DNA from 4 places in the Mesorhizobium sp. M0037 genome. Region 1 is predicted to be linked to each of the others. Evidence: predicted binding sites of a transcription regulator. Region 1 holds the regulator's gene; each other region holds the start of a gene.

The links. The regulator PhoB, encoded in region 1, activates phosphate uptake and scavenging genes when phosphate is short. The targets are predictions, from matches to a motif close to TGTCATNNANCTGTCAT.
Region 2: a site for PhoB is predicted at 1,037-1,053, ahead of NKJ78_RS12775 (DUF1045 domain-containing protein). Genes of this name have one in related genera too.
Region 3: a site for PhoB is predicted at 836-852, ahead of NKJ78_RS08840 (ceramide glucosyltransferase). Genes of this name have one in related genera too.
Region 4: a site for PhoB is predicted at 800-816, ahead of NKJ78_RS03225 (PhoX family protein). Genes of this name have one in related genera too.

The regions. Positions count from the first base shown of each region.
Region 1 covers NZ_JAMYVB010000013.1:14,311-16,486, reverse strand. The annotation lists gene NKJ78_RS19655 (ROK family protein) at 1-583, shown strand, start outside; gene phoB (phosphate regulon transcriptional regulator PhoB) at 614-1,303, opposite strand; gene phoU (phosphate signaling complex protein PhoU) at 1,320-2,024, opposite strand; gene pstB (phosphate ABC transporter ATP-binding protein PstB) at 2,066-2,176, opposite strand, start outside.
Region 2 covers NZ_JAMYVB010000006.1:251,471-253,646, forward strand. The annotation lists gene iolB (5-deoxy-glucuronate isomerase) at 128-940, shown strand; gene NKJ78_RS12775 (DUF1045 domain-containing protein) at 1,092-1,799, shown strand; gene NKJ78_RS12780 (alpha-D-ribose 1-methylphosphonate 5-triphosphate diphosphatase) at 1,834-2,176, shown strand, end outside.
Region 3 covers NZ_JAMYVB010000004.1:63,002-65,177, reverse strand. The annotation lists gene NKJ78_RS08850 (Hsp33 family molecular chaperone) at 1-152, shown strand, start outside; gene apaG (Co2+/Mg2+ efflux facilitator ApaG/CorD) at 338-730, opposite strand; gene NKJ78_RS08840 (ceramide glucosyltransferase) at 953-2,104, shown strand; gene NKJ78_RS08835 (O-succinylhomoserine sulfhydrylase) at 2,116-2,176, opposite strand, start outside.
Region 4 covers NZ_JAMYVB010000001.1:626,439-628,614, forward strand. The annotation lists gene NKJ78_RS03225 (PhoX family protein) at 1-744, opposite strand, end outside; gene NKJ78_RS03230 (hypothetical protein) at 862-1,257, opposite strand; gene urtA (urea ABC transporter substrate-binding protein) at 1,570-2,176, shown strand, end outside.

The DNA of each region.
Region 1 (2,176 bases):
CCTCTTGTCGCACGGCATCGGCATGGGACTGGTGCTGAAAGGCGAACTGTTCACCGGCACCCATTCCTCGGGCGGCGAGTTCGGCCACATGATCCACCGTCCGGGCGGCGCGCTCTGCCGCTGCGGGCGGCGCGGCTGCGTCGAGGCCTATGCCGGAAACTACGCCATCTGGCGCAGCGCCAAAATGATGGGCGAGGATGCCGAGCCGGTCGATATCGGCGACGCTGATATGCGCGCACTCGCCGCGCGCGCCCGCGAAACCGATGGCCCGGAGCGCGAAGCCTATCGCAGGGCCGGTGAGGCGCTCGGCTTCGGCCTCGGCAGCCTGTTTGCTCTGATCGATCCGGCACCCGTCGCCATGGTCGGCGTCAGCGCCGCCGCCTTCGACCTGATCGAACCGGCATTGCGCGAAGCGATCGCCCAGACCGCCGGCGGCCAGCACTCGAAATCGATCTCCTTCGACACCGAGCCCAACGAGCTGCCGCTGATCCGCGAAGGCTGCGCCATGCGCGCGCTCGGCTTCGTCGACCAGGAGATTTTCGCGCCGGGCATTCAGGCGAAATCCGGCAAGCATGTCGCCTGAATGGCCGGCAACGGCGCGACGCGCAGCATCCTAGTCTTCCCTGATAGCGTAGCCGGCGCCGCGAATGGTACGGATGACATCCGGCATGCGGCCGTTGTTGACGGCCTTGCGCAGCCGCCCGACATGCACGTCGACGGTTCGCTCGTCTATATAGATCGTCTCGCCCCAGACATTGTCGAGCAGTTGGCTGCGCGAGAACACGCGGCCGGGATGGCGCATCATGAATTCGAGCAGCCGGAACTCGGTCGGTCCGAGCCTGATCTCGCTCTTCTTGCGGTAGACCCGGTGCGATTCTCGATCGAGCACGATGTCGCCGACCTTGAGCACGCTCGACAGCACTTCCGGCTTGGCGCGGCGCAGCAGCGCTTTCACGCGCGCCATGAACTCCGGCGTCGAGAATGGCTTGACCAGATAGTCGTCGGCACCGGTGGACAGGCCGCGCACGCGGTCGCTTTCCTCACCGCGCGCGGTCAGCATGATGATCGGCAGCCGCTCGGTTTCGGGCCGCACTCTAAGCCGCCGGCAGAGCTCGATGCCGGAAACAGCCGGCACCATCCAGTCGAGCACCAGGAGATCGGGCACGTTTTCCTGCAGGCGGATCTCGGCCTCGTCGCCGCGTGTCACCACCTCGACCTGATAGCCTTCGGATTCGAGGTTGTAGCGGAGGAGCACGCCTAGTGGCTCCTCGTCCTCCACGACCATGATGCGTGGCGCGATCATAGGCAGTTCACCCTCATCAGGCCGGCGTGGCCATCGCCGTCTCGTCCTGCTTCGGACGATTGGCGGGCAATTGCTGGCCGGTCAGCACATAATACGCATTTTCGGCGATGTTGGTGACATGATCGCCGATGCGCTCAAGATTCTTGGCGCAGAACAAGAGATGCGTGCAGGCGGTGATGTTGCGAGGGTCTTCCATCATGTAGGTCAAGAGCTCACGAAACACGGACGTGTATTTGACGTCGATGCGCTCGTCGTCATTCCTGAGTTTTGCAAGCGCTGCCGCATCGGTGGCGGCATATTCCTCGACGACGCCTTGCACCTGGATCAGCACCAGTTGCGCCATGGCGTCGATGGAGTGCGAGAGGTCGCGCGGCGTGACGCTCAAGCCCACGGTGCCGACGCGTTTGGCGATGTTCTTGGCGAGGTCGCCGATGCGCTCGAGGTCGCCCGCCATGCGGATCGAGCCGACCACGGCGCGCAGATCGTTGGCCATCGGCTGGCGCTTGGCGATCAGCGTGATGGCGCGGTCGTCCAGTTCGCGCTGGCGCGCATCCATGATGGCGTCGTCGGACACGACACGCTGTGCCAGCGCATTGTCCGAATTGAGCAGCGCCCTGGTCGAGCCGCTGACCATCGAGCCTGCCAGATCGCCCATGTCGCGGATCAGCTTGCTGATCTGCCCGAGCTCTTCATCGAAGGAGGCGACGGTATGTTCACCCATGATCTTGGTCCTCGTGCCTGAAAATTCACCCGCCGGACGGCTCAGCCGAAGCGGCCGGTAATGTAGTCCTGGGTGCGCTTGTCGTCGGGGTTGGTGAACATCTTGTCGGTGGCGCCCTCCTCGACGAGATAGCCGAGATGGAACATCGCTGT
Region 2 (2,176 bases), on a different contig from region 1:
CGGTGATTGCCGGAACGTCCCTCGCTTCGTCATCCTAGGGTCTTCGCGACGGAGCTTCGTTCCTGCTTCGCCCTAGGATGACGAAGTTGAGAGGCCGACCTCGAAGACTTGCGATAGGAGACAAAACATGTCGAAACTGCTCGTCAAAGCCGACAAGGGCCATGGCCGCGTCGCCCATGTCACGCCCAAAAGCGCCGGATGGACCTATGTCGGCTTCGACCTGCACCGGCTGAAGCCGGGCGAGACCGCATCCGGCAAGACGCAGGATCGCGAAGTCTGCCTGGTGTTCGTCACCGGCAAGGGCACGGCAAAGGCCGGCGGCCAGGAACTCGGCCTGCTCGGCGAGCGCATGTCGCCCTTCGAGGGCAAGCCGTGGTCGGTCTATATCCCGGAGGGTTCGGACTGGTCGGTCACCGCCGACACCGATCTCGAACTCGCGGTCTGCTCGGCGCCGGGCCTGGGCGGCGGCTTGCCCATTCGCGTCATCGCACCCGACGACCTCGGCCAGGAGACTCGGGGCAAAGGCACCAACACGCGCTACGTCACCAACATATTGCCCGAGGGCAAGCCCGCCGACTCGCTGCTGGTGGTCGAGGTCATCACGCCCGGCGGCCACACATCGAGCTACCCGCCGCACAAGCACGACCAGGACAATCTGCCTGCCGAATCCTATCTCGAGGAAACCTACTACCACCGCCTCAACCCGCCGCAGGGTTTTGCCTTCCAGCGCGTCTACACCGACGCCGACAAGACCGGCGCCCGCGAGCTGGACGAAGCCATGGCGATCGAGGACGGCGATGTTGTGCTGGTGCCCAAGGGCTATCACCCCTGCGCCGCCTGCCACGGCTACGACCTCTATTACCTCAACGTCATGGCCGGGCCGAAGCGGACGTGGAAGTTCCACAACGCGCCCGAGCACGAGTGGCTGACGAAGGCCTGATCGGCCTTCGCTTGCGCCGGAAGCTGTTAGTCCAGCAGCGAAAAATCGTCGGCTAACGATCCATGGGGTCGATTTGCCTTCGAAAACCCGCATAAGCTTCGTCAATCCGTCATGGAAATCACCTATGGCAGCGGGCTGACGAGGATTTTCGATGCGCTACGCCATCTATTTCACCCCAAGGCAGGACGAGCCGTTGGCGCGGATCGCCGCCAACTGGCTGGGCCGCGACCCCTTTGGCGCCGCCGCGAGGCCGGTCGAGGCGGTGGGCGAGCTGTCGGCGGCCGAAGTCGCCTTTCACACCGCATCGGCGCGGCGCTACGGTTTTCATGCGACGCTGAAAGCGCCCTTCCGGTTGGCCGCCAACGAAACCGAAAGCTCGTTGCGCGCGGCGCTGGACGCCTTTGCCGAAGCAATGCCGACGGTCACCATCCCGCGCCTGGTCGTCAGCCAGATCGATGGTTTCTTCGCTTTGCTGCCGGAAGGCCCGCTGCCGCCGCTCAACCGTTTCGCCGATGATGTCGTGCTTAGCTTCGACCGTTTTCGCGCGCCGCTCACCGAGGCCGAGATCGAGCGGCGCAGCCCGGATTCGCTGAGGCCGGCCGAGTTCCGCAATCTCTGCCAGTGGGGCTATCCCTATGTGTTTGAGACCTTTCGCTTCCACATGACACTGTCCGGCCGGGCCGGGCCGCAGGAAAGCCAACGTCTGCGCGCGGCAATTGACAGCCTGTTCGCCGATGTGCTGCAGCAGCCGGTGCTGGTGGATGCGCTGACGCTGTTCGTCGAAACCGAACCGGGCGCTCCGTTCATGGTGCTTTCGCATCATGCGCTCGGCCGCCGCGCTGCCCGAAAAACCGCCTGACCGCAATTCGTCCGAGTAAGCAAGGACTGCCTGAATGACCGCCGAAACTGTTCTCCACAACGCCCGCATCGTGCTTGCCGACGAGATCGTCGAAGGGTCGCTCGTGCTGCGCGACGGTTTTATCTCCGGCGTCGACGCCGGCACCGGCCACACCGGGGGGAGCATGGGCGGCGAGGACATGGGCGGCGACTACATCATTCCCGGCCTGGTCGAGCTGCACACTGACCATCTCGAAGGCCACTATGCGCCGCGCCCGAAAGTGCGCTGGAACCCGATCGCCGCCGTCCTTGCCCATGACGCGCAGGTGGCCACCGCCGGCATCACCACCGTGCTCGACGCTTTGCGTGTCGGCATGGACGAGGACGCGGATATTACCT
Region 3 (2,176 bases), on a different contig from region 1:
GCTCCTGCTCAAGGGACAAGATACGCGGCATCCTCGAGGGGTTTTCCGCGCAGGAGATCAAGGACAGCACCGAAGATGGCGGCATCCACGTCGCCTGCGAGTTCTGCTCGAAGCAGTACGACTTCGACCCGGCGGAATTCGCAGCTCAGTGAAGTCTTTTCCTTCTCCCCGTTCACGGGGAGAAGGTGCCCGAAGGGCGGATGAGGGGCAGCGCGAACTTTGGTGAATGGCCGCGCATAGCCAGGTCATGTGCGTGGAAGATAACCTCATGAGTCTGGCGCTGCCCCTCATTGCCCTGCCGGGCATTTCTCCCCGTATAGTGACGGGGAGAAAACCCCTAATTCACCGTCCGTCGGGTCCCCGGCAGATCCAGCGAAAACGCGGGAATAGCGACGTCGAACGTCTCGCCCTTTTTGTTGCGCATGGTGTAGTGGCCGACCATGAAGCCGGAGGGCGTCGAGAGCGGGCAGCCTGACGTGTATTGATAGCTGTCGCCGGGATTGAGCTCAGGCTGGTCGCCGACCACGCCGGCGCCGCGCACTTCCTCGACCCGGCCGCTGCCGTCGGTGATGTGCCAGTAACGCGACATAAGCTGCACGAAATCGTCCGACTGGTTGTCGATCGTGACCTGGTAGCCCCAGACATAACGGTTCTCCGCCGGGTCCGAGCGGTCCTCCAGGTAGAACGGTCTGACCTGCACTTCGATGTTGCGCGTGACGGCGCGATACATGGGCTGCTCCGGTTGCGCAGCAGGGAACATTTGTCGCGCCATGCGGTTTGATACGCGCAGAGCGGCATGTCCTGCCAGCCTCAAAGCGCAGGTGCCGACAAACAATGTCATTTAAGTGACACATGACAATGTTGGTGTGCGCAAACCTTGCCGGCGACTCAAGGCCCATCTGTCGACTGACAAAGCAGCCGCGAGCGGCCTTTCCGGAGTGACCAGATCTCGATGGAACCAGCTCTCACAGCCGCCTTCGCTTCCTCCGCTTTGCTTCTTTCCAATCTCGCCAGCATCCTGCTTGCATCGTCGAAGCTGAAAGCGCGCCGTCTCATCCCTCCGCCGTCCAACGAGCAGCCACCGGTCTCGATCGTCGTGCCGTCGCGCGGCGTGGAGCCGTTCACACAAGAGACGCTGCAGCGAGCTTTCTCGCTCGACTGGCCGCGCTACGAACTGATCTTCTGCGTCGCTCACGCCGACGATCCCGTCGTCAAACTGATAAACAGGGCGATCGTCCTGTTTCCCAACGTGCCGGCCCGGCTGCTGATCGGCGACGACCGCGTCAGCAGCAACCCGAAGCTCAACAACTGCGTCAAGGGCTGGGAAGCGGCGCACTACCATTGGGTTATTCTCGCGGATTCCAACGTGCTGATGCCTAGGGATTACGTCCAGCACATGATGGCGGCCTGGCGGACCAATACCGGGCTTATCTGCTCGACGCCGATCGGCTCTCGGCCGGATGGCTTTTGGGCCGAGGTCGAATGCGCGTTCCTCAACACGCTGCAGGCGCGCTGGCAATATGCCGGCGAGGCGCTCGGTCTCGGCTTTGCCCAAGGCAAGAGCATGCTGTGGAACAAGCCGATGCTCGATACCAGTGGCGGTATCCGCGCGCTGGCCGCCGAGATCGCCGAGGATGCTGCTGCAACCAAGCTGGTCAACGGACTGGGCCTGCGCGTCAATCTCGTTGCCTCGCCTTTCGAGCAACCACTGGGGCAGCGCCGACTTCCCGACATCTGGTCGCGTCAGGCGCGCTGGGCGCGGTTGCGCCGCGTCACCTTCCCGCTGTTTTTCGCACCCGAGATCCTGACCGGCGTCGCCGTGCCGTTGGCGTTGGCGCTGGTGGCGGCCGCAAGTGCCGGCATCAGCCTGCCGGCCACGGTGTTGGCCGTGCTGGCGGCGGCCTACATTCCCGAATGCGCGCTGGCCGCGGCCAAGGGCTGGCACCTGTCGCTGCGCATGGTCCCGGCGATGATGGTCCGCGACATGATGCTTCCCGCCATCTGGGCGCGCGGCTGGCTGAGCGGCGCCGTCGACTGGCGCGGCAACACCATGATCATCGGCACCAAGGCAGCCGAGCTGGAAGAGGCTTCGTCGGGAGCGTGACGCCTCGCGGCCTACCCGGCTGCCTTCAGCGCCTGCGCAACGTCCTCCAGCAGATCGTCCGTGTCCTCAAGG
Region 4 (2,176 bases), on a different contig from region 1:
CTCGCAGGTCAGCACCGTACCCCAGGGGGTGAAACCGCCGCTGCAATTATAGCTGGTGCCGAGCACTTTCGTGCCAGTCGGGTCGGCCGAAGTTTTCATCAGCGCATGGCCGGCAACCGGTCCGGAAACGGTCATTTCGGTGTTGGCGGTGATGCGGCGGTTGAGCGGGCTGTCCGCCACGCTTGCCCACTTGCCGTCCTTCAATTGCACCTCGACGATCGAATGGCCCATCGCGGCCATGCCGAGATCGACCTGTTCCCTGGTCATCGTCTTGCCGGCATCGCCCTCGGTCATCCCCGGAAACATCACATTGGGCGAGATGTATTCGTTGTTGACGCAGAGCAGGCCATGATCGGAATTCACCGTGCCCTTGGGCAGCGGCATGAAGGCGATGTAGTCGCAATTGTAGCCGAAGCGCTTTTCCTGTTCCTCCGCCGCGACCTTGTTGCCGTCGAATTCGGCGAGGCCGGCTGCAAGCGGGTCGCCCCAGCGCGCGACGATGGTCGTCTCATAGCCTTCGGCGGCGGCATGGGTCTTGCCGTAGACCCGTTTCAGCTCGGGAAAGCCGAGCGTCGACTGCGCTGTGGCGGCATGCGTTTCGCCGGCAAACAAGGAGCCGACAAAGCTGCCGCCGGCAATCAGCGCGCCGGAGGCGAGGCTGCCTTTCAAAAGAGACCGGCGCGAGACGCGCTCGGCAATGATTTCGCGGATGACGGGGGAGGATGAAGACGGTGCATTGGCCATGGTGTCTGCCTCTCAGGGTGGATGTTACGGCGCACCGTTGCCCTAGTCTGCCTAGGCAACATTCACATGACATAAGAGGAAGTTTTTGCCGCAACTGGGCGCGGCACTACGCATCGCTCAGCCCTTGGTGCAGGTCGAGGCGGTGAAGGCGCCGTCGGGCTGCTTCAGAATGATGTCGAATGACGGGGCGGTCTCGCCGTCCAGTGTTGCCTGTGTCATGGAGACGGAGTTGCCACCGGTGGTATAGCCGCCCAGCGGCCCGAGCCAGGTGATCTCGCCATTGGCATTCATCTGATAGTTGTAGCCTTGCGTCGCGGTGCCGAATGTCACCGGACCACTATAGACATTGCCCTTGATAGTGATGTCGCCGAGGTTGAGGAAGGCGCCGAGCAAATAGACCTCGCAATGATAGGTGCCGTCCGGAAGCTTGCCCTCGCTGAAATCGGCGCGCGCGGCGCCGCTCGTTGCCATCAGCAGCAGGATGCCGGAAATGCATGAGGTGCGAGATGTCATGACGTCACTCTTTTGAAGGGCGAGCTTGCCCTATTTTTGCGCGGTACCGCAACATTGTTAGCCCGGAACACACGGCCGGAGATCAAAAACTAGGCATTTGTCTCAATTGGGCAAAAATTAGGCAAAAGCCATGTGCGCTGCGCAAATTTGCCTCAATCAATTTTCGCCGGCTACCACTGTTTTCTCGAGGCTAATATACCAACCGGCTGATAACGCTCGGCTATTCCATCTTCGTGAGCGGCGCCTTTGCGTTTGGCACGGCAGTTGCATTGCATTATCGCGGTGCAATCAAACAGCTTGGGAGTCTTCGGTATGAGGGGTAATTTCTCCACAATAACAAAAATGTTTTCGGCCGGCGTGGTCGCCGCCGGCCTGTCGATGTCGTCTCCGGCCCAGGCCGCCGAAGACACGATCAAGGTCGGCATTCTGCATTCGCTGTCGGGGACCATGGCGATTTCGGAGACGACGCTGAAAGACGCCATGCTGATGCTCATCGAAGAGCAGAATGCCAAGGGCGGTCTGCTCGGCAAGAAGCTCGAGGCGGTCGTTGTCGATCCGGCCTCCAACTGGCCGCTCTTTGCCGAAAAGGCGCGCGAGCTGATCTCGAAGGACAAGGTCGCCGCCGTGTTCGGCTGCTGGACCTCGGTGTCGCGCAAATCGGTGTTGCCGGTGTTCTCGGAACTCGACAACATCCTGTTCTACCCCGTCCAGTATGAGGGCGAGGAAAGCGAGCGCAACGTGTTCTACACCGGCGCCGCCCCGAACCAGCAGGCGATTCCTGCCGTCGATTATCTCATGAGCGAGGACGGTGGCTCGGTGAAGCGCTGGGTGCTGGAAGGCACCGACTACGTCTATCCCCGAACCACCAACAAAATCCTCGAGGCCTATCTGAAGGCCAAGGGCGTCGCCGCCGAAGACA